Regions from separate parts of the Erwinia magellanica genome, predicted to be linked through region 3. Evidence: predicted binding sites of a transcription regulator. Region 3 holds the regulator's gene; each other region holds the start of a gene.
The links. The regulator PurR, encoded in region 3, represses purine synthesis genes. The targets are predictions, from matches to a motif close to CANGCAAACGTTTGCNTG.
Positions count from the first base shown of each region.

Region 1: purL (phosphoribosylformylglycinamidine synthase) is a predicted target of PurR. The motif match lies at 4,565-4,582, and genes of this name have one in related genera.
Region 2: carA (glutamine-hydrolyzing carbamoyl-phosphate synthase small subunit) is a predicted target of PurR. The motif match lies at 4,242-4,259, and genes of this name have one in related genera.

Region 1 covers NZ_JBCHVC010000001.1:74,924-82,501, reverse strand. Annotated here, with positions in the region: gene purL (phosphoribosylformylglycinamidine synthase) at 590-4,480, opposite strand; gene mltF (membrane-bound lytic murein transglycosylase MltF) at 4,746-6,203, shown strand; gene tadA (tRNA adenosine(34) deaminase TadA) at 6,399-6,911, opposite strand; gene yfhb (phosphatidylglycerophosphatase C) at 6,951-7,578, opposite strand, start outside.
Region 2 covers NZ_JBCHVC010000003.1:163,989-171,566, forward strand. Annotated here, with positions in the region: gene carB (carbamoyl-phosphate synthase large subunit) at 1-2,859, opposite strand, end outside; gene carA (glutamine-hydrolyzing carbamoyl-phosphate synthase small subunit) at 2,874-4,019, opposite strand; gene dapB (4-hydroxy-tetrahydrodipicolinate reductase) at 4,487-5,308, opposite strand; gene ispH (4-hydroxy-3-methylbut-2-enyl diphosphate reductase) at 5,858-6,811, opposite strand; gene fkpB (FKBP-type peptidyl-prolyl cis-trans isomerase) at 6,792-7,262, opposite strand; gene lspA (signal peptidase II) at 7,272-7,578, opposite strand, start outside.
Region 3 covers NZ_JBCHVC010000001.1:901,817-909,394, reverse strand. Annotated here, with positions in the region: gene AAH450_RS04190 (Grx4 family monothiol glutaredoxin) at 1-121, opposite strand, end outside; gene AAH450_RS04185 (C40 family peptidase) at 494-1,312, shown strand; gene cydH (cytochrome bd-I oxidase subunit CydH) at 1,350-1,439, opposite strand; gene purR (HTH-type transcriptional repressor PurR) at 1,711-2,736, shown strand; gene punR (DNA-binding transcriptional activator PunR) at 2,809-3,723, opposite strand; gene punC (purine nucleoside transporter PunC) at 3,836-5,026, shown strand; gene cfa (cyclopropane fatty acyl phospholipid synthase) at 5,324-6,472, shown strand; gene AAH450_RS04155 (riboflavin synthase subunit alpha) at 6,523-7,167, opposite strand; gene AAH450_RS04150 (MATE family efflux transporter) at 7,388-7,578, shown strand, end outside.

The sequences.
Region 1 (7,578 bases), 830 kb from region 3:
GGTGGCGGGGAATTGTTCCACTCTGGACGGGCAAGCGCTGCCTGAAGCCGTATCAGGTGGGGAGTGGAAGAGGCAAACAAAAACGGCAGATTCAGAGAATCTGCCGTTCGGGCTGTGAGGATAGTCATCATCACAGAAAATAGGTGGTGCCTAACTCAACGTTGCGTCCGAAGTTTGATAACGTCACAAAGTGAACGATTATCGGTCTGGTGGACGGCAGGCACCGTATTGTGCGTCATTCTGGATGTTATGAAGCGCTTGACCGCTTTCGCAGGGCTGTCGTAACCAGGTGAATGAGCCACTGCACAGATAATAGCAACAAGCGTGCCAACTTAGTATTTTATTTTTAAGTTGTTGATAATTAATCTGAATTTATTACCATAACTTGGATAGTCTGAGAAGCCGGACCTGTTGGTCAAAAGAAACTGTCGCCAATCAGAAACACGCTTAAGACTATTCGCAGACACCCAATAAAAACAACAGGTTATATGTCTCCTTTTGGAGACAGACACTTACCCCCTCTGTCGCAATAAAGCAACACCGGCGGCACAAAGCATAAGGGCAACCAGATGGTTGCCCTTGAGAGGATTTAGCCGAGTTGCTTACGCGCATTGCGGAAAATGCGCATCCATGGGCTGTCTTCGCCCCACTCTTCCGGATGCCATGAGTTGCTCACAGTACGGAATACGCGCTCCGGGTGCGGCATCATGATAGTGACGCGGCCGCTTTCGTTGGTGACCGCCGTGATCCCGTTAGGTGATCCGTTAGGGTTCGCCGGGTACTGCTGAGTCACCTTGCCGAGGTTATCCACAAAGCGCAACGCCACCAGGCCTTTATGCTCCAGGGAAGCCAGGTGCGCCCCATCACGCACTTCCACAAAGCCTTCGCCATGAGAGACGGCGATTGGCATACGCGAGCCTGCCATGCCGTCCAGCATCAGGGAGGGACTGGCGGCCACTTCGACCAGGCTGAAACGTGCTTCAAAGCGCTCGGACTGGTTGCGCACAAAGCGCGGCCAGGCTTCGCTGCCCGGAATAAGTTCGCGCAGGTTAGACATCATCTGGCAGCCATTACAGACGCCCAGCGCCAGCGTTTGCGGGCGATGGAAGAAGGTTTCAAACTCATCACGCACGCGGGAGTTGAAGAGAATAGACTTCGCCCAGCCTTCGCCTGCGCCCAGTACGTCCCCGTAGGAGAAGCCGCCACAGGCTACCAGCGTCTGGAACTCTTCCAGTCCACGGCGTCCCGCCAGCAGGTCGCTCATATGCACGTCCACCGCATCGTAGCCAGCGCGATGGAAAGCGGCGGCCATTTCAATGTGGGAGTTAACGCCCTGCTCGCGCAGAACAGCCACTTTCGGACGCACGCCGGTAGCGATATAAGGCGCGGCGACGTCCTCTTCCGGTCTGAAGGTCAGCGCAACGTTGAGGCCCGGATCGAGATCGTTCTTTTTGGCGTCATGTTCCTGATCGGCACACGCCGGGTTGTCGCGCAGACGCTGCATCTGCCAGGTGGTTTCAGCCCACCAGGTACGCAGCGTCGTGCGGCTTTCACTGTAGAGAGCAGACTCACCAGAAGTAATGACGAAGCGGTCGCCAGGCAGGGCTTTGCCCAGCAAGTGCACGCAGTCGCCCAGGCCATGTTCGGCAAATACCTGCTCAACCTGAGCACGCTCGGCAGCAGCAACCTGGATCACGGCTCCCAACTCTTCGTTGAACAGCGCAGCCAGCGCATCGCTGCCCAGAGAAGCGATATCCACCTCAATGCCGCAGTGCCCGGTAAAGGCCATCTCGGCCAGCGTAACCAGCAGGCCGCCGTCGGAACGGTCGTGATAAGCCAGCAGTTTGCCAGCAGCCACCAGCGCCTGCATGGCGTTAAAGAAGCCAGCCAGCTGCTCTGCATCGCGGACGTCGGCAGGCTTATCCCCCAGCTGACGATAAACCTGAGAGAGCGCGGTTGCGCCCAGCGCATTCCTGCCCTGCCCAAGATCGATCAGCAACAGGGCATTCTCCTGCTGCGGCTGAAGCTGAGGCGTTACGGTACGGCGAACATCTTCCACACGGGCGAAGGCGGTGATCACCAGCGACAGGGGAGAAGTCATCTCACGCTGTTCAGTGCCGTGCTGCCAGCGGGTTTTCATCGACATGGAGTCTTTGCCCACCGGGATAGTGATGCCCAGCGCCGGACAAAGTTCTTCACCCACGGCCTTCACCGCTTCATAGAGTCCGGCATCCTCACCTGGGTGGCCAGCTGCCGCCATCCAGTTTGCCGAAAGCTTGATGCGCTTAAGCGAACCAATCTGCGTGGCGGCAATGTTAGTCAGCGCCTCGCCTACGGCCAGACGGCCTGAAGCAGCGAAGTCCAGCAGCGCAACAGGCGCGCGCTCGCCCAGCGCCATCGCTTCACCGTAGTAGCTGTCCAGGCTGGCGGTGGTCACCGCGCAGTTGGCCACCGGGATCTGCCATGGCCCTACCATCTGGTCACGGGCAACCATGCCGGTAACGGAACGGTCGCCAATGGTGATGAGGAATGTTTTTTCAGCAACCGCAGGCAAGTGCAGCACGCGCTTCACCGCATCGGCGACAGTGATCCCTTCGCGTGCCAGCGGCTGCCCCTGCACCTTCAGCGTGCTGACGTCGCGAGTCATTTTCGGGGTTTTCCCCAGCAGGACATCCAGCGGCATATCAATAGGTTTGTTATCGAAATGGCTGTCGGAGAGCGACAGATGCAGCTCTTCCGTGGCTTCTCCGATCACCGCATAAGGTGCGCGCTCACGTTTGCAGAGGGCATCAAACAGTGCAAGCTTCTCGGGTGCCACCGCCATCACGTAACGTTCCTGAGACTCGTTACACCAGACTTCCAGCGGGCTCATGCCTGGCTCATCATTCAGAATATCGCGCAGATTGAAGCGGCCACCGCGTTCGCCATCACTCACCAGCTCCGGCATGGCGTTGGAAAGCCCGCCTGCACCAACGTCATGGATAAAGAGGATCGGGTTGTCCTGACCCAGCTCCCAGCAGCGGTCAATCACTTCCTGGCAGCGGCGTTCCATCTCCGGGTTGTCGCGCTGTACGGAGGCAAAATCGAGATCGGCATCAGACTGGCCAGAAGCCATAGAGGAGGCCGCTCCGCCGCCCAGGCCGATATTCATCGCCGGGCCACCCAGGACAATAAGTTTGGCCCCCACGGTGATTTCGCCTTTCTGCACGTGGTCAGCACGGATGTTGCCAATGCCGCCCGCCAGCATAATGGGCTTGTGGTAGCCGCGCAGCTCAACACCGTTGTGGCTGTTCACCTGCTCTTCATAGGTACGGAAATAGCCGTTCAGGGCCGGACGGCCAAATTCGTTGTTGAACGCCGCGCCGCCCAGCGGGCCTTCGGTCATGATATCCAGCGCCGTAACAATGCGCTCTGGTTTACCGAAATCTTCTTCCCACGGCTGTTCAAAGCCCGGAATACGCAGGTTAGAGACCGAGAAGCCCACCAGGCCCGCTTTAGGTTTAGCGCCACGGCCCGTTGCGCCTTCGTCACGGATCTCCCCGCCGGAACCGGTTGCGGCTCCCGGCCAGGGTGAAATGGCCGTCGGGTGGTTATGCGTTTCCACCTTCATCAGGATATGCGTCTCTTCCTGGTGGAAATCGTACTGGCCCCGTTCTGCATCCGCATAGAAGCGCCCCACCTGCGAGCCTTCCATCACCGCTGCGTTGTCTTTATAAGCAGAGAGCACGTGATCGGGGGTTTTCTCGAAGGTGTTTTTGATCATTTTGAACAGCGATTTAGGCTGTTGCTCGCCATCAATAATCCAGTCGGCGTTAAAAATTTTGTGACGGCAGTGCTCGGAGTTTGCCTGGGCAAACATGTAAAGCTCAATATCGTTCGGGTTGCGCCCAAGTTTCTCAAAAGCGGCCAGCAGATAGTCGATTTCATCGTCGGCCAGCGCCAGGCCCAGTTTACGGTTGGCCTTGTCCAGCGCCTCGCGCCCTTCACCCAGTACATCGACGCTTTGCAGCGGCGAAGGCTGGTGATGAGCAAACAGCTGCTCTGCCTGACTCAGTTCACTGAGCACCACTTCCATCATTCTGTCATGCAGCAGAGAAGCCAGCTGGCCCCACTGGGCTTCACTCAACTGAGGAGCCTGCACATAGAACGCCAGACCGCGCTCCAGACGAAGTACCTGAGGCAGATCGCAGTTGTGGGCAATATCCGTCGCTTTAGAAGACCACGGAGAAATGGTGCCAGGACGCGGTGTAACCAGAATCAGACGGCCTTCCGGCGTATGTTCGGCGAGAGAGGGGCCATATTTCAGCAGGCGCTGTAAACGGGCTTTTTCATCAGCGGACAGCGGCGCGCTGACATCGGCAAAATGGACGTACTCGGCGTAAATGTCACTCACCGGCAGGTGAGCATCCTGAAAGCGGGCCAGCAGTTTAGTAATACGAAATGCCGACAGAGCGGGCGAACCACGCAGAATTTCCATCATCAAAATCTCTCGTCAGAGCGTCGGGCGACGCTACTTTTGGCGCAACAGGGAAAGCGGGCGCTATTATAGAGAATCCGCACCCGTTACGAAACCGTTTGCGTGGAATTTCTCGCACCAGGGAATTGGCTGAATTTCACACAATATCGGATGAATTCAGTTGCAGAGGTGCACCGAGTTGCGCAAAATGCCCCACGCTCAGGATCCATTATAGAGATCAAATACTGCCGTTACAGACAGAACCTGAGAGCGACCGAGAGATAACTATTTGAAACGCCTAAAATTTAATTATCTGTTTATCGGGCTGGTCACCCTGTTGCTTGCGCTGGCATTATGGCCATCAATCCCCTGGTATGGGGGGCAACAGGACCAGACAGAACAGATAAAATCACGGGGAGTGCTGCGTGTCAGCACCTTAAATAACCCGCTGACTTACTACACCGTCAATAAAGCCCCGGCCGGAATGGATTACGAGCTGGCGAAACGCTTCGCCGATTATCTGGGTGTAAAGCTGCAAATCACCGTCCGGCAAAACCTCAGCGAACTGTTTGACGATCTTGAAGATGATAAAGCGGACATTCTGGCGGCGGGACTGATTTATAACAACGATCGCTTGTCTCACTTCCGCACAGGCCCGACTTACTATTCCGTTTCCCAGCAGCTGGTTTACCGGATGGGCAAGCCACGGCCAAAGAACCTCGGTGACATCCATGGCCGGCTGACGGTTGCCTCTGACTCTGCCTATCTTTCCACGCTTCGCGGCATCAAGCAGAACCAGTATCCGGATCTCGACTGGGCTATCTCTACCGATCAGAGTCCCAGCGCCCTGCTGGAAGCTGTGGCGGATGGCAAGCTCGATTACACCGTTGGCGATTCTGTGTCGATTGCTCTGTTGCAGCGCATTCATCCTCAGCTGGCAGTGGCTTTTGATATCACGGATGAAGAGCCGATTACCTGGTATATGCAGCGCGACCGGGATGACAGCCTGAATGCCGCCCTGCTGGACTACTTCAACCAGATGGGCGAAGAAGGCGCGATGGCCAGGCTGGATGAGAAGTATCTCGGCCATGTGGGTACGTTTGATTATGTTGATACGCGGACTTTCCTGCGGGCCATTGATGGCACGCTGCCCGATATTCGTCCGCTGTTTGAAAAATACGCTACCGACATCGACTGGCGTCTGCTGGCCGCCATCTCCTATCAGGAGTCTCACTGGAATCCTCAGGCCACCTCTCCTACCGGCGTACGCGGCATGATGATGCTGACCCGCAACACGGCTGAAAGCCTGGATGTCAGCGACAGAACCGACCCGGAACAGAGTATTCGGGGCGGCAGCGAATACCTGATGCGCATGATGGAAAAAGTGCCGCAAACCATTCCGGAAGATGAGCGGATCTGGTTTGCCCTTGCCGCTTACAATATGGGTTACGCCCATATGCTTGATGTGCGAAAGCTGACGGAAAAACAAAAAGGCAATCCGGACAGTTGGGCTGATGTTAAGCTGCGGCTACCGATGCTGAGCCAGAAGCGCTATTACAGCCAGACTAATTACGGCTATGCGCGAGGCCAGGAAGCCTACAATTATGTGGAAAATATTCGTCTCTATCAGATGAGCCTGGTCGGCTATTTGCAGGATCAGGAGCGCAAGCTGGCACAACGGGCGGCGTATGAAGCGGAAATGGGCGATGGCTATCCGGTTGTGGAGCCGAAGATAGCCCTCAATTAACCGGGCGGCGATCTGCCTGAGCTTAAAGGGCTGCTTACAGGCCGCTCATTGACGGCAGCGGTTTGTAAGCCTCGCTACTTTCTCTCTGAGAGCAGCAGTTGTTTATAAATACCTGTAAGGGCAAACCAGCCTGGGACAGCTGTTTACAAACCTTTGCTGCGGGGAATGGCCGGAAGACGGCTTTCACCGCTGGCGCTACAGCCCGCCATCCACCGGCGCCTGCCGCTGTTTTCGCAGCGCCTTCTTCTCTGCGCGACGATGGCGGAAGAAATCGCTCAGCATACCCGCACACTCTTCTGCCAGAACACCCTGTTCGATTTTTATCTGATGATTCATGCCCGGATGGCCCAGCACATCTATCAGCGACCCAGCCGCCCCGGTCTTTTCATCACGCGCGCCAAACACCAGACGGCCAATCCGGCTGTGGATCATCGCCCCGGCACACATCACGCAAGGCTCCAGCGTCACGTATAAGGTCGTATCCAGCAGACGATAGTTTTGCAGCACTTTCCCCCCCTGCCGTAACGCCATAATTTCTGCATGGGCGGTAGGATCGTGATGACCAATAGGCCGGTTCCAGCCCTCGCCTATCACTCTGTTGCCCTGAACCAGCACGGCCCCGACGGGGACTTCCCCCTCTTCCCAGGCACGACGCGCAAGCTGCAACGCATGATGCATCCAGACTTCATCACTTACTCTTTCGCTCACCTGAGTCTCCTGCCAAAAATCGCGGCACAGTATACCCTGTTACTCAAGCTGTTGCAGTTCACCCTGCGGCGTGACGCGCCAGCGATGCTGACAGAAAAACAGCAGCGGGTTGTCCTGCTTGCTGTCGCTGTAGCCGCTGTAGAGCTGTAACGGCGTACCGATTTGCTCTTCCAGCCTTGCCACTTTCTCATGCCCCAGGCAGCGCATGGAGAGAACACGCCCACCAAAGCCACGGCTCATCTGGCTGGCGATCAGTTTTACCTTGGGCAAAAAAGCGGAGTCGAAATAGACCTGCTGCACCAGCGGCTGCGGTGAGCCGGTAATCAGCCAGACGTCGGCATCGGAACTGTTGAGATATTCCGTCAGACGCTGTTGCACCACCGGAAATGCCGTGACCCGTTGACGGAACCACAGCGCAAAGGCATTCTCACGCGCCGTCAGGCTCTTTTCGCTGTGCCCAAAAGTGATTGACCACAAAAGCAGGCTCATCGGCCAGCGAGCCGCACGCCCTTTAATCAGCAGTCCGGCGCCAATAACGGGCAGCAACGGCACCACCAGCAGCAGGTTGAGCGGCTGGCGCCAAAGCAGATAGCGCATAAAGGTGCCGAACATATCCTGTTGATGCAGCGTGCCATCTAAATCAAAAAATACTACGCGTCGTTCCTGA
Region 2 (7,578 bases), on a different contig from region 3:
GTCGCCATCACGTACAGAGAGCAGCGCACGACCCGACTTCTTCATGTTGCTTTGCGCGCCGAGCATCGCTTTAGAGAACGCTTCCGCAAAGGTGCGGCCAACGCCCATCACTTCACCGGTTGAGCGCATTTCCGGGCCAAGGATAGGGTCAACGCCCTGGAACTTGTTGAACGGCAGCACCACTTCTTTTACAGAGTAGTAAGGAGGGATGATCTCCTCCGTCACGCCCTGCTCCGCCAGCGTCTTACCAGCCATAACGCGCGCGGCCACTTTCGCCAGCGGCATACCGGTTGCTTTGGAGACAAACGGCACGGTACGTGCAGCACGTGGGTTCACCTCAATCAGGTAAACTTCGTTATCTTTCACCGCGAACTGGACATTCATCAGACCGCGCACGCAAAGCTCGAAGGCCAGTTTCTCAACCTGCTGACGCATCACATCCTGGATCTCTTTGCTCAGCGTGTAGGCTGGCAATGAACAGGCGGAGTCACCGGAGTGCACGCCAGCCTGCTCGATATGTTCCATGATGCCGCCAATCAGCACGCGTTCGCCGTCGCAGATGGCATCCACATCCACTTCTACCGCGTCGTCCAGGAAGCGATCCAGCAGCACCGGAGCATCGTTAGAGACAGAGACAGCGGTGTGGAAGTAACGCTTCAGGTCGATTTCGTCATAGACGATTTCCATCGCACGCCCGCCCAGAACATAGGAAGGACGTACAACCAGCGGGTAACCAATGTCTGCCGCTTTCTCCACGGCCATTTCAATGGCTGTCACGGTGGCGTTGGCGGGCTGTTTCAGGCCCAGACGTTCAACGGCCTGCTGGAAGCGCTCACGGTCTTCTGCACGGTCAATGGCATCCGGGCTGGTGCCGATAATCGGTACGCCAGCGGCTTCCAGTTCACGGGCCAGCTTCAGTGGCGTCTGTCCGCCATACTGCACGATAACCCCTTTAGGCTTCTCTATGCGCACAATTTCCAGCACATCTTCCAGCGTCACCGGCTCGAAGTAGAGGCGGTCTGAAGTGTCGTAATCTGTTGAAACGGTTTCCGGGTTACAGTTGACCATGATGGTCTCGTAGCCATCTTCGCGCAGTGCCAGGGAGGCATGCACGCAGCAGTAGTCAAACTCAATGCCCTGCCCGATACGGTTTGGTCCGCCGCCCAGCACCATGATTTTTTCACGGTCGCTGTTAGGGTTGGATTCACACTCTTCCTCGTACGTTGAGTACATATAGGCAGTGTCTGTGGAGAATTCTGCCGCACAGGTATCGACGCGCTTGTAAACCGGATGCAGGTTGTACTGCTCGCGCAGCTTACGCACTTCTGATTCAGAGACGCCAGCCAGCGCCGAGAGACGCGCATCCGCAAAGCCTTTACGCTTCAGCGTGCGCAGGAAGTCAGCGGTCAGGCCATTAACGCCTTCATGAGCAACCTGCTCCTCCAGCTGCACCAGCTCCTCAATCTGTACCAGGAACCAGCGGTCGATGTTGGTCAGGCTGAATACTTCTTCCACGTTCATACCGGCGCGGAAGGCGTCGGCAATGTACCAGATACGATCGGAACCGGCGTCTTTCAGCTCACGGCGGATAAGCGTCATCGCTTCCGGATCGTTGCGGTCCACTTTCGGGTCGAAGCCGTGAGCGCCCACTTCCAGACCGCGCAGCGCTTTCTGCATCGATTCCTGCAAGGTGCGGCCAATCGCCATCACTTCGCCTACCGATTTCATCTGTGTGGTCAGTCGGTCGTTAGCGCCCGCAAACTTCTCGAAGTTAAAGCGAGGGATTTTGGTAACAACGTAGTCGATAGAGGGTTCGAACGAGGCTGGCGTACGGCCGCCAGTAATATCGTTCATCAGCTCATCAAGCGTATAGCCTACGGCCAGCTTGGCGGCGATTTTCGCAATCGGGAAGCCAGTGGCTTTGGAAGCCAGCGCCGAAGAACGGGAAACACGCGGGTTCATTTCAATGATGATCAGACGGCCATTTTCCGGGTTTACCGAGAACTGTACGTTAGAGCCGCCGGTTTCCACACCGATTTCACGCAGTACCGCCATCGAGGCGTTACGCATGATCTGATACTCTTTGTCAGTCAGCGTCTGAGCAGGCGCCACGGTGATGGAGTCACCGGTGTGAATGCCCATCGCATCGAAGTTTTCGATTGAGCAGACGATGATGCAGTTATCGTTTTTATCGCGCACGACCTCCATCTCGTACTCTTTCCAGCCAATCAGCGACTCATCAATCAGCAGCTCATTGGTTGGCGACAGGTCGAGACCGCGCTCGCAAATCTCTTCAAACTCTTCACGGTTGTAGGCGATCCCGCCGCCCGATCCGCCCATGGTAAAGGAGGGACGAATGATGCAGGGGAAACCTACATCAGCGGCCACCGCCAGCGCTTCTTCCATGGTATGCGCGATACCGGAACGCGCGGTCTCCAGACCGATTTTTTTCATCGCCACATCAAAACGGCGACGATCTTCCGCTTTATCAATCGCATCGGCGGTGGCACCAATCATGGTCACGCCAAATTCTTCCAGCACGCCCTGGCGCTCCAGCTCCAGCGCACAGTTCAGCGCCGTCTGGCCGCCCATGGTTGGCAGCACGGCATCAGGACGCTCTTTTTCGATAATTTTGCGCACGACTTCCCAGTGGATAGGCTCGATATAGGTTGCATCAGCCATGTCCGGATCGGTCATGATGGTCGCCGGGTTAGAGTTCACCAGCACCACGCGGTAGCCTTCTTCACGCAGGGCTTTACAGGCCTGTGCGCCAGAGTAGTCAAATTCGCAAGCCTGGCCGATAACGATCGGGCCAGCGCCGAGGATCAGGATACTTTTTATGTCGGTACGTTTTGGCATGTTGTCGCTCCTGATTATTTAGCGGTAGAACGGTAAGCTTCGATCAGTTCGATAAAGTGATCGAACAATGGCGCGGCATCGGCCGGCCCCGGACTGGCTTCAGGGTGGCCCTGGAAGCTGAATGCCGGCTTATCGGTGCGGTGGATACCCTGTACCGTATTGTCAAACAGCGAGGTGTGTGTCACGCGCAGATTGGCTGGCAGGTTGCTGTCATCTACCGCAAAACCGTGGTTCTGTGCGGTGATCATAACGGTATCTCTCTCCAGGTCTTTTACCGGGTGGTTGCCGCCGTGGTGGCCCAGCTTCATCTTCACGGTTTTCGCCCCGCTGGCCAGCGCCAGCAGCTGGTGGCCCAGACAGATACCGAATACCGGTACATCAGTTTCCAGGAACGCCTTAATCGCCTCGATAGCGTAATCGCAGGGTTCCGGATCCCCCGGACCATTCGAGAGGAAAATACCGTCCGGGTTCATCTTCAGCACCTCTTCCGCTGGAGTCTGTGCCGGAACCACCGTCAGGCGGCAGCCGCGATCCACCAGCATCCGCAGGATATTGCGCTTTACGCCATAGTCGTAAGCAACAACGTGGAAAGGCAGTTCCGCTTCCTGTTTCGCTTCCGGCAACCCCTCCAGCGTCCAGCTGCCCTGCATCCAGCGGTAGCTTTCACCGATAGTGACTTCTTTCGCCAGGTCCATTCCCTTCAGGCCGGGAAACGCCTTAGCCTGCTGCAAGGCAAATTCCGCATCTGGCGCATCGCCGGCAATGATACAGCCGTTCTGCGCCCCTTTTTCGCGCAGCAAGCGGGTCAGCTTACGCGTATCGATATCGGCAATCCCCACAATGTTCAGGCGCTTCAGGTAGTCTGACAGCCCCTCTTCATTACGGAAGTTGCTGGCAATCAGCGGCAGGTCGCGGATCACCAGACCCTGAGCATGTACCTGAGAAGATTCTTCGTCAGCGGAGTTGGTGCCGACATTGCCGATATGAGGATAAGTAAGAGTAACGATCTGGCGGGAATAGGAAGGATCAGTGAGGATTTCTTGATAACCGGTCATTGAAGTGTTGAAAACAACTTCTCCCACTGCCGAACCTGTTGCCCCGATGGCCCGACCGTGAAATTGGGTTCCGTCTTCCAGAACCAATAGCGCTGACTTAATCAAAACATCCTCCTGAGAATAAACAGTCACATTATTTGCATATTAATTCATGACGAACCCATAAATCAATGCAAAAACCGCCTGAGTTCTCGATTTTTGGCAAATTGCGCGCATTCTAATGATCGCCCACCCCATTGTCTACCCTGCTGGCGAGTTTTTCATAGGTTTTTACTCAACTGGTGAGTAAATCGGAAGATTTACTGCAAAAGGAGCACTCATTGCGCTCATAAAACCGGTTGCGTTAACAAATGCACATAAGAAAGAGAACGAGAGGAGGAAAAAGTGGACCAAATGGTCAAAATTAACCTCAGAGCGAGGTAAAAAGAGGAGATAACTTACTTTAATGACAACCAGACCATCAGATAAAAGCCAAATGCATATTATTAAAAAATAAAAAGGGCAATAAAATTATTGCCCATCCAATCAGAAAGTTATGATTGAAATAACCACATCACGATGGTGCACAACACTTATAAATCATCAAGATTAAGCACATTTCTCATATCATAAAGACCAGCATTCTTACCTTTTAACCATTCAGCGGCCCGAACAGCCCCTTTTGCAAATGTCATCCGGCTTGAAGCCTTATGGGTTATCTCTACACGCTCGCCAATATCAGCAAAGATAGCGGTATGCTCGCCGACAATGTCACCAGCACGAACGGTCGCAAAACCGATGGTCTGCGCTTTACGCTCACCGGTATGCCCTTCACGGGCATAGACGGCATGGTCATTAAGATCCCACTCCATGGCATCCGCAATCGCTTCGCCCATGGCCAGCGCGGTGCCCGAAGGGGCATCGACTTTATGGCGATGGTGCGCTTCCACAATTTCGATATCAGCGTAATCACCCATCACTTTGGCGGCTTTCTCCAGCAGTTTAAGCACCAGGTTAACGCCCACGCTGAAGTTAGCAGCAAATACCACAGCAATATGCTGCGATGCTTCTTTGATAGCAGCTTTACCTGCCTCATCAAAACCGGTGGTGCCGATCACCATCGCTTTCTGGTGCTGGCGGCAGAACGCCAGGTAAGCCAGCGTGCCTTCAGGACGGGTGAAGTCGATCAGCACGTCAAAATCTTTTACTACAGCTTCCAGGCTGTCGCTGATTTTCACGTTCAGCGCCCCTGTTCCGGCCAGCTCACCGGCATCAACGCCCACCAGCGAAGAGCCTTCACGCACCAGCGCTGCACCTAAGCACACCCCTTCCGCCTCCTGTGCTGCCTGAATTAACTGACGTCCCATGCGTCCTGAGGCGCCCACTATAGCGAGGCGGATTTGTGCATTGTTCATTTTGAATCCCTGTATAAAGTCTGTGCATGCAAAGCGAAGACAGGTTAACCATGCGCTAACCGGCGCGCCACCATAAAAACAGCATAATAAGAATTTTATGCCAGCCGCGATGCATTATCAGTAAAACAAATTTTAGAGGGGTTTGATCGGAGGGAGTGAGGGTAAGGTTAAAGACAGCTGCGGTGGCACGGCGTCGGCACAGAGCGCGTTATCCGAGACGCCGTGAATCTTTCCATGGAAGCTTGGATGCCGCATCCCTGCGGCATACACTCGGCTAACGCGCTCTGTGCCGCCACCCAATGATTTCAGTGCAATTGGTAAGCCGGATGAACACACAGGTCAGAGTCGGGCTTTGAAACAGGCCACAGTGAAGATTGTGGCAAGGAAGAGCGGGCAGATAAGCAGAGGCTAAGCGGCATGGAGGCTGCCGGGCAGCGTCAGGTAAGGAGGCATGGCATTTTTGTGTTCAGCCCGATCTTCCTGACCAGGCCACCCTCAACACAGACAACATGCCTTTATTCAAAGGTAATACTCAAGAGCTGCCGGCTGTTACTCGACCTGACGCACTTCCACACGCAGCTCTTTGGGCACTTCAAAGACGATATTCTCTTCGCGGCCAATCAGCTCGATGGCTGCTTCACCTCCCAGCTCACGCAGGCGCTGGATCACTTCCTGTACCAGAATATCTGGCGCAGAAGCCCCCGCCGTTACCCCCACACAGCTTACACCCTTGACCCACTCTTCCTGAATGTCTTCAGCAGAGTCGATCAGCCGCGCCAGCTTACCGGCACGCTGGGCCAGTTCTGCCAGACGGTTAGAGTTTGACGAATTCCGCGACCCCACAACCAGCACCACATCGGCATCTTTTGCCAGTGTGCGAACCGCTTCCTGCCGGTTGGTGGTGGCGTAGCAGATATCATCTTTACGTGGACCGATGATTTTCGGGAAACGGGCACGCAGCGCATCGATAACCTCGTAGGTATCATCGACGGAAAGCGTGGTCTGCGTCATAAAGCTCAGGTTGTTCTCATCCTTCACCTGCAACTTGTAAACGTCTTCCGGCGCTTCAACAAGGTACATGCCCCCTTTCGGGTTGCTGTACTGCCCCATGGTGCCTTCCACTTCCGGGTGCCCTGCGTGACCAATCAGGATCGCTTCCGTACCCTTACGGCTGGCGCGCGCCACTTCCATATGCACTTTGGTCACCAGCGGACAGGTCGCATCGAACAGCATTGTCAGATCGCGCGCTTTAGCTTCTGCCCGCACCGCCTGAGATACGCCGTGCGCAGAGAAAATCAGGATCGCGCCATCCGGCACTTCCCCGATATCCTCGATAAAGATTGCGCCACGCTCGCGCAGACTGTTTACCACATAGCGATTATGCACCACTTCATGCCGCACGTAGATCGGTGCGCCGTACATCTCCAGCGCACGCTCCACAATGCTGATGGCGCGGTCAACACCGGCACAAAAACCGCGAGGGTTAGCCAGCAGGATTTGCATTTTTCGCCTCCAGTACCGGATCGATTTCCAGTACTTCAACTTCGAAGTGAATAGTCTGCCCGGCCAGCGGATGGTTGAAATCCACGGTGATCGAATCACCGGAAATTTCGCGGATCACGCCCGGCATTTCGTTACCATCCATGCCGCTGAACAGCATAATGGCACCGATTTCAGGCTCGCCCGCCTGGGTAAAATCGCGGCGGGAGAAGTATTGGATCAGGTCCGGGCTGCTCTGACCGAAGGCATCATCTGCGTCCAGCGAGAAGGCTGTTTTCTCACCAACTTTCAGCCCCAGCAGGTGCGACTCCAGCCCTTCAGAGAGGCTACCGTCTCCCAGACTGAACAGGGCTGGCTTGCCATTGTTACGGGTGGATTCCGCCGTAGAGCCATCTTCCAGCTTTAAGGTGAAATGCACCAGCACCGCGCTTTCGCGCTGCACAGAATCAGTCATACCCTGCCCTTAAGTTTTAGCCTGTTTGCCGGACGTGCTGAAAAAACCTTCCAGCACGATCAGTGCGGCACCAATACAGATGCCGCAGTCAGCGATATTAAAAGTGGCGAAATGCCAGTCGCCCACATAGAAGTCGATAAAATCGACCACAAAGCCATGATACGCCCGGTCAAACAGGTTGCCCAACGCGCCGCCAGCGATCAGCGCGTAAGCAATATTGTTTAACTTATTGCTGGCTGCGGTGCGGTACATCATCACCAGCAGCGCCACGACTATCGCGACGGCAATGCCGGCAAAGAACCAGCGCTGCCAGCCG
Region 3 (7,578 bases):
CTGACAGCGCCTGTACGGCCTGTGCCGAGAAGCCGCAGCTTGGCAGTTTTGGTGAACCTTTCATGTAGAGCAGAATCGGGTTTTCTGCTATCTGGCGCTCAATTTTTTCAACGGTACTCATAAATGGCTTCCTTAATCGGATACTTCGTGTCTATTTAGTGTAGCGACTCTGCCCGCACGATGAAAACGACATTTTACTAAGAGCATTTTCGGCTTCTGCGCCTCACAAGCCCAGGCGGATACATTAAAATAACATTTTCCAGAGGTTATTGCAGCGCCAATGCCGCTAAAATGGATAAGGTTTGCACAGATAACCAGCTGATTTGGCTTATTTTTACAGCTTTTACTTGTTCTGCATCATTGAAACAAAAAAGACCTTACCCTTTGTTAAACAGTTAGATTAGAATTGCCCCATGAGCCTGCTGCAAAGCAGATATCCCTGTTTTTGGCACGCTTTGGCCGCTGGTCGAAGCACAAACTGTTAATGGTAACGATGCGTTTACTCATCACCCTCTTTTTGCTGGCGTTTGCTCAGCTCTTTTTTAACGTGGCGCACGCATCGCCACACGCCCCTGTTAATGCCAGCCATCATAAGAAGGATGCTGGTACGCCAGCCCGTGAAGATGAGCGACGTAAACGCAGGCCGGTTAAAGCAAGCTCCACAAAAAAAGTTAAAGAGACCACCAGCAAGAAATCCCGCTTAACCTCCGTGTCAAAGCTCAAGCTTAAAAAGAAAGCCTCTCCGGCAACGGCCGCCGTTACTCCCGGCAGATATAAAAAGAAAAGCGTTAATGGCAGTAAAAAGCGTTACGGACGGCATCGCGGTAAAGCAGCACAAATGGAAGCGCTGACAGCCGATCTCGACCCGGCACCGCTGAAGTTGAGCAAGGCGCATCGTGCCCGCTATCAGAAAGCTCGTGAAACTGCGATGAACAAACTGATGGGCCAGCTGGGTAAACCCTATCAATGGGGCGGAACCTCACCAAAAACCGGCTTCGACTGTAGCGGGCTGGTCTGGTATGCCTATAAGGATTTGGTGAAGTTTAAAATCCCGCGCACCGCTAACGAAATGTATCATCTGCGCGATGCCGCCTCGATCAAACGTGATGAGCTGGAAAAAGGGGATTTGGTCTTCTTCCGCATTAATGGACGCGGGGTTGCTGACCATGTTGGCGTCTATCTGGGTGACGGTAAGTTCATTCAGTCCCCCCGTACCGGCAAGGATATTCAGGTAAGCGCGCTGGGCGAGGATTACTGGCAGCGTCACTATATTGGCGCCCGTCGGATGATGACGCCGAAAACCATCCGCTAAGCGTTATAAAGGGCCTGCGATCAGGCCCCTTTTATAGTTAGTGCATGATGGCGGTAAAGCTGAACGCCATAATCATCACCAAAGCGCAAACCGTGGTCAGTAATGAGAACTTTAAATCGGTATCCATATATCCTCTGAATAGCCCTACAGTTAATAGTGTTATCAATTTTCCCATACTTATCGGTAAAAATCTCGTTTTCTCTGCTCAGCCTTGTTAGAATTCTTTTTGTTGCGCAACGTCCGCTCAGTCACAATTCTGCGGACGACCACTCTTTTCCTTCCTGACGAATCCGACAGCAACTTAAACCGATTTAAGACGTCAGGTTTTACTCTTTTCAGGCAAACGATTAACAACAGGCTTATCAACACGTTGAGATAAGCGCAGGAGTAGCTAGTTCATGGCAACAATTAAAGATGTGGCAAAGCAGGCCGGGGTGTCGACCACCACCGTCTCCCACGTCATCAATAAAACCCGCTTTGTCGCCGAAGAGACGCGGGAGGCCGTCTGGGCTGCAATTAAATCGCTGCACTATTCCCCCAGTGCAGTGGCCCGCAGCCTTAAGGTTAATCACACCAGAACTATTGGTCTGTTAGCCACCTCCAGCGAAGCGCCCTACTTTGCCGAGATTATTGAAGCGGTGGAAAACCGCTGTTTCGCAAAAGGCTATACCCTGATCCTGGGCAATGCCCATAACGATCTGCAAAAGCAGCAGGCCTATCTGTCGATGATGGCGCAAAAGCGCGTGGACGGTCTGCTGGTGATGTGCTCTGAGTATCCCGATCCGCTGATCAAAATGCTGGAAGAGAACCGCAATATCCCGATGGTCGTTATGGACTGGGGCGAGTCTCGCGGAGACTTCACCGATACCGTGCTGGATAACGCTTTTGAGGGCGGCTATCTGGCCGGGCGCTACCTGATCGATCGGGGTCACCGCGATATCGGCGTGATCCCCGGACAAATGGAGCGCAATACCGGTGGCGGCCGCCATGCCGGCTTCCTGAAGGCGCTGGCTGAAGCCAATATTACGCTCCGTAAAGAGTGGCTGGTGCAGGGAGATTTCGAACCGGAGTCTGGCTATCAGGCGATGCAGCAGATTTTATCGCAGAAACAGCGACCAACGGCGGTCTTTTGTGGCGGTGACGTCATGGCCATGGGCGCCATTTGCGCTGCGGACGAGATGGGGTTACGGGTTCCGCAGGATATATCGGTGATCGGTTATGATAACGTGCGCAACGCCCGTTACTTTACACCAGCACTGACTACCGTTCATCAGCCTAAAGAGCGCTTAGGCGAGACCGCTTTCGATATGCTGCTGGACCGTATCACCAGCAAACGGGAAGATCCGCAGACCATTGAGGTACATCCTTCCCTGATCGAACGTCGCTCGGTCGCTGACGGTCCTTTCCTGGATTACCGCCGCTAAGCCTTCTGCCTGCCTCTTTCCTGCTGCAAGCCAGGGGCATATTTTACCCCCGGCTTGCGCTGTTCAGGCTTTTTACTCCTCTTCGCGCAGCCATTCGCTGTTCAGCGTATCGCTCTCACCCAGATAATCGAGTAGCCAGCTCAGCGCCGGTGACGCCTGTTGTTCAGACCAGCTGACGCAGCAGGGGCTGTCGGGGAAACTGGCTGCCAGCTTTAGCTCGTGCAGTGTGCCCTGTTTCAACAGAGGCCGGGCAAAATGTCCCGGTACCATGCCCACGCACAGCCCGGCTGACAGACAGTCGAAAGCACTTTCCCAATCTGGCACCACCAGCCGCCGCTGATTATCCAGGGTCCAGGTTGTTCGTTTGGGGAGCGCTCGCGAGGTGTCCTCCAGCACCAGCGAGGGCCATTCCCGGATCGCCTCTTCGCTGATAACCTGCTCCCGGTGCTGCGCCAGAGGATGATCTGCTCCCACCACGCAGCGCCAGTTCAGTGCTCCCATATCGCGAAAGGCAAAACGGCCGCCCACAGGTATAGCCTGAGTAGCCCCAATGGCCACATCAACCCTGCCATCGGCCAGCGCATCCCAGACGCCGTTGAACACCTCTGGCGACAGATGCAGCTCCATGTCGGGGAAATGGCGGTAAAAGTCCACCACCAGCTGGCGCGTGCGCTGAGGTTTGACTATCCGATCGACGGCAATATTGATCTGTCCACGCCAGCCGTTGGCCACCTGCTGACACTGCCGCCGGGTGGCGAGCATTTTTTTGATAACACTTCGCCCTTCCTGCACAAATACCCGTCCCGCTTCGGTCAGCACCACATCCCGGTGCCGCCGTTCAAACAGGGGTACTGCCAGCCACTCCTCCAGCTGCCGCACGGTATAGCTGATAGCGGAGGGAACGCGGTGCAGCTCAGCCGCGGCTGCGGTGAAACTGCCCGAACGGGCAACGGCATCAACAACTTCCAAAGCGTGTTCTGACCACATAAGCTGCCTGCAATTTTTTTGAAGGGAAGAGGCAAATATTACCGTTTCACAAGCTGATTGACACGCGTTTACACTCTGCGGCGTTCGATTCATTACCTGTAAGAGAGAAAAAATGCCTTCAAAAGGATTTATTGTTTACCTGGCGCTACTCAGCGTTGCGGGTTTTCTCGCGACCGATATGTACCTGCCTGCTTTTATCGCTATGCAGCAAGACCTGCAAACCAGCGCGGGCATCATCAGCGCCAGCCTCAGCCTGTTTCTGGCCGGTTTTGCCAGCGGTCAGCTGATTTGGGGGCCGCTTTCCGATCGTATTGGCCGCAAGCCCGTGCTGTTGATGGGCCTGAGTCTGTTTGCCATCAGCTGTGCCGCGATGTGGTGGGTGCAATCCGCCTCCCTGCTGCTGGCGCTTCGATTTGCGCAGGCCATCGGCATCTGTGCCGCCGCAGTGAGCTGGCAGGCGCTGGTTGTTGACCGCTATCCGGCCGCGCAGGCTAACCGCGTTTTTGCCTCAATCATGCCTCTGGTCGCCCTTTCGCCCGCGCTTGCCCCGCTGCTGGGTGCCTGGCTGCTTAACCACTTTACCTGGCGTGCGATTTTTATCACGCTGTTGCTGGTCGCGGTTGCCTTGCTGATTTGTACTCTGTTTCTTGCGTCACCCCGTAAAGAGGCAACTCAGACAGTCAGTGAGAAGATGAGCTTTATCAGCCTGTTAAAATCCCCGGTCTACAGCGGTAACGTGCTGATATATGCCGCCTGTTCAGCCAGCTTCTTTGCCTGGTTAACAGGGTCTCCTTTCATCCTGGGAGCGCTGGGCATGACGCCCGGAGATATCGGCCTGAGCTATGTACCGCAAACGCTCGCTTTCCTGATTGGCGGGTATGGCTGCCGCAGCCTGCTGAAACACCTTGAGGGAAGCGCGCTGTTACCCTGGCTGCTGGCTCTTTATGGCGTGAGTATCGTCGCCTTCTTTATTGCCGCTCAACTGCCGGAACCTTCCCTGTATGCTTTGCTGACGCCTTTCTGTGGTATGGCGCTGGCAAATGGTGCGATTTATCCGATTGTGGTCGCTAATGCTCTGCTGCCCTTTCCGCAATCCAGCGGCAAAGCTGCTGCCTTGCAGAACACGCTACAGCTGGGTTTATGCTGTGTTGCCAGCCTGATTGTGTCGACGTTTATCACCAGCTCCCTGTTTACCACCTCGCTGGTTATGCTCTCCACTGTCGTTTTGTCGATAATCGGCTATATTTTACAACGTGTGAAATCACAAGAGATGGCTCTGGCGGGCGCACATGGCGGGCGCTAACGGCTTGAATTAATTGATTAGCACACTAACAATATTCCGTTGAATTGTGCCTGACGTGAGCATATACTCATTTCAGGCTACAAATAATAACAACTATTTTGCACTTTTTAGAGTCCTGACAGGGCTGTCAGCATGCTATTCCGCGTGGCTTTCGTTGCGCAACTCTGTAGGTATTCAAATCAATCCTCTGTAACGCCGGATGTCAGGCGTACGGTTATGCCGTGCGTATTCTCAAATCCTGTAGAAATTGTCTATTCTTTTTCTCAGGTTTCAATCACACAGGGTGATGGAGAAGCTATGAGTTCATCGTGTATAGAAGAAGTGAGCCTTGGAGAGAATCAGTGGTACCGAATCATCCAGGATATGTTGCGCAACGCTGATATTGAGATCAACGGTACCCGTCCATGGGATATAAAAATAACCAATCCTGACTTCTTCAAGCGCGTTTTACAGGAAGGGTCACTGGGTCTGGGTGAAAGTTATATGGATGGCTGGTGGGAATGTGAACGGCTTGATATGTTCTTTCACCGCGTCCTGCTGGCTAAACTCGATCAACAGCTCCCCCACCACTTTAAAGATACGCTGAGAGTCGCTGCGGCCAGATTAACCAATCTACAGTCACGTAAGCGCGCCTGGATTGTGGGCAAAGAGCATTACGATCTCGGCAATGACCTTTTCTCGTTGATGCTCGATCCCTTTATGCAATATTCCTGCGGCTACTGGAAAGAAGCGCAGACTCTTGAACAGGCCCAGCAGGCTAAATTAAAAATGATCTGCGATAAGCTGAAGCTGGAGCCGGGAATGTCGCTGCTGGATATTGGTTGCGGCTGGGGCGGTCTGGCGGAGTTTGCGGCCAGAAATTATGGCGTGAGCGTCTACGGCGTGACTATTTCTGCCGAACAGCAAAAACTGGCCCAGCAGCGTTGTGAAGGGCTGGATGTCACTATTCTGTTGCAGGACTATCGCGATCTCAATCAACAGTATGACCGTATAGTCTCTGTCGGCATGTTTGAACATGTAGGGCCAAAAAATTACGCGACCTATTTCGAGGTGGTCAATCGTAATCTGAAGCCTGACGGTATTTTCCTGCTCCACACCATTGGTGCCAATACTACCGACGAAAAAGTGGACCCGTGGATCAATAAATATATTTTCCCCAACGGCTGCCTGCCCTCTGTGCGTCATATTGCCGATGCACAGGAACCCTATTTCGTGATGGAAGACTGGCATAACTTTGGCCAGGATTACGACACCACGTTAATGGCCTGGCATCAGCGTTTTCTGGCCGGCTGGCCGGAACTGGCTGGAAAATATGGCGAGCGCTTTAAGCGAATGTTTGTTTATTATCTTAATGCCTGTGCTGGAGCCTTCCGCGCGCGCGATATTCAGCTCTGGCAGGTGGTCTTTACTCATGGCGTGGAGGGGGGATTACGCGTTCCGCACTAATGGGGATGAGAGACCAGAAGGGCCGACCCGCGCTGTCGGCCTTTTTTTATCTATTGCTCTGAAGCAGCCGCGGCGAGCAAAGCCGCCTCCCGCTGAGCCAGCACCCGCTCGACAGTTGCGACTATCGCCTGAGTATGGGGATCGATCTCGATATTGACGCGATCGCCCAGGCGTTTGGTGCCCAGCGTGGTTCTGGCAAGTGTCTCTGGAATAAGATGAACGCAGAATTTAGTTTTGGTGACTTCACCCACCGTCAGGCTGATGCCATCAATACCAATAAAACCTTTATGCAGAATGTATTTCATCTGCATAGCATCCTGCGGCCGGAACCATATTTCCCGGTTATTTTCTGAAGTCACTATTTTGCTGATTTCAGCCGTGGTCATAATATGGCCGGACATTAAGTGACCGCCAATCTCATCGCTGAATTTTGCCGCTCGCTCAACGTTCAGGGTATCCCCCACTTTCAGATCACCCAGATTGGTAATGCGCAGCGTCTCTTTCACCAGATCAAAGCTTACCCGATCGCCCTGCACTTCCGTCACCGTCAGGCAGCAACCGTTGTGAGAGACAGAAGCGCCTAATTCCAGACCAGGCAGCATTTCCGCCGGTAATTTAACAATATGAGTACGAAAATTAGGTTTCTCTTCAATTGCCAGCACCTCAGCGGTGCCCTGCACAATACCGGTAAACATAGTTGTGGCCTCTTTAAAAGATTCTGGCTCTAGTTTGCCCTGGTCACCGGATAAAACCAAATGGCATCCCGCAGATCTCGTGACATAACGAGCTATTCTTAACGCGGACGTTGGCTATTTTCTCTGCGAACATTACACTGTGCGACCAGCCCTGCTTTTATATCGCAGAAATAGCGTTTTTTACTTTCGTAGTCCCTTTTTTTAACCGATAGGTGTATGTGTGCAGAAGTACTTTACAGAAGCGCGTCAATTATTAGCGCTGGCAATCCCGGTGATCCTTGCGCAGGTTGCGCAAACCGCTATGGGCTTTGTCGATACCATTATGGCCGGCGCTGTCAGCGCCACGGACATGGCCGCCGTTGCTGTTGGCACCTCAGTCTGGTTGCCAGCCATTCTCTTCGGTCATGGTCT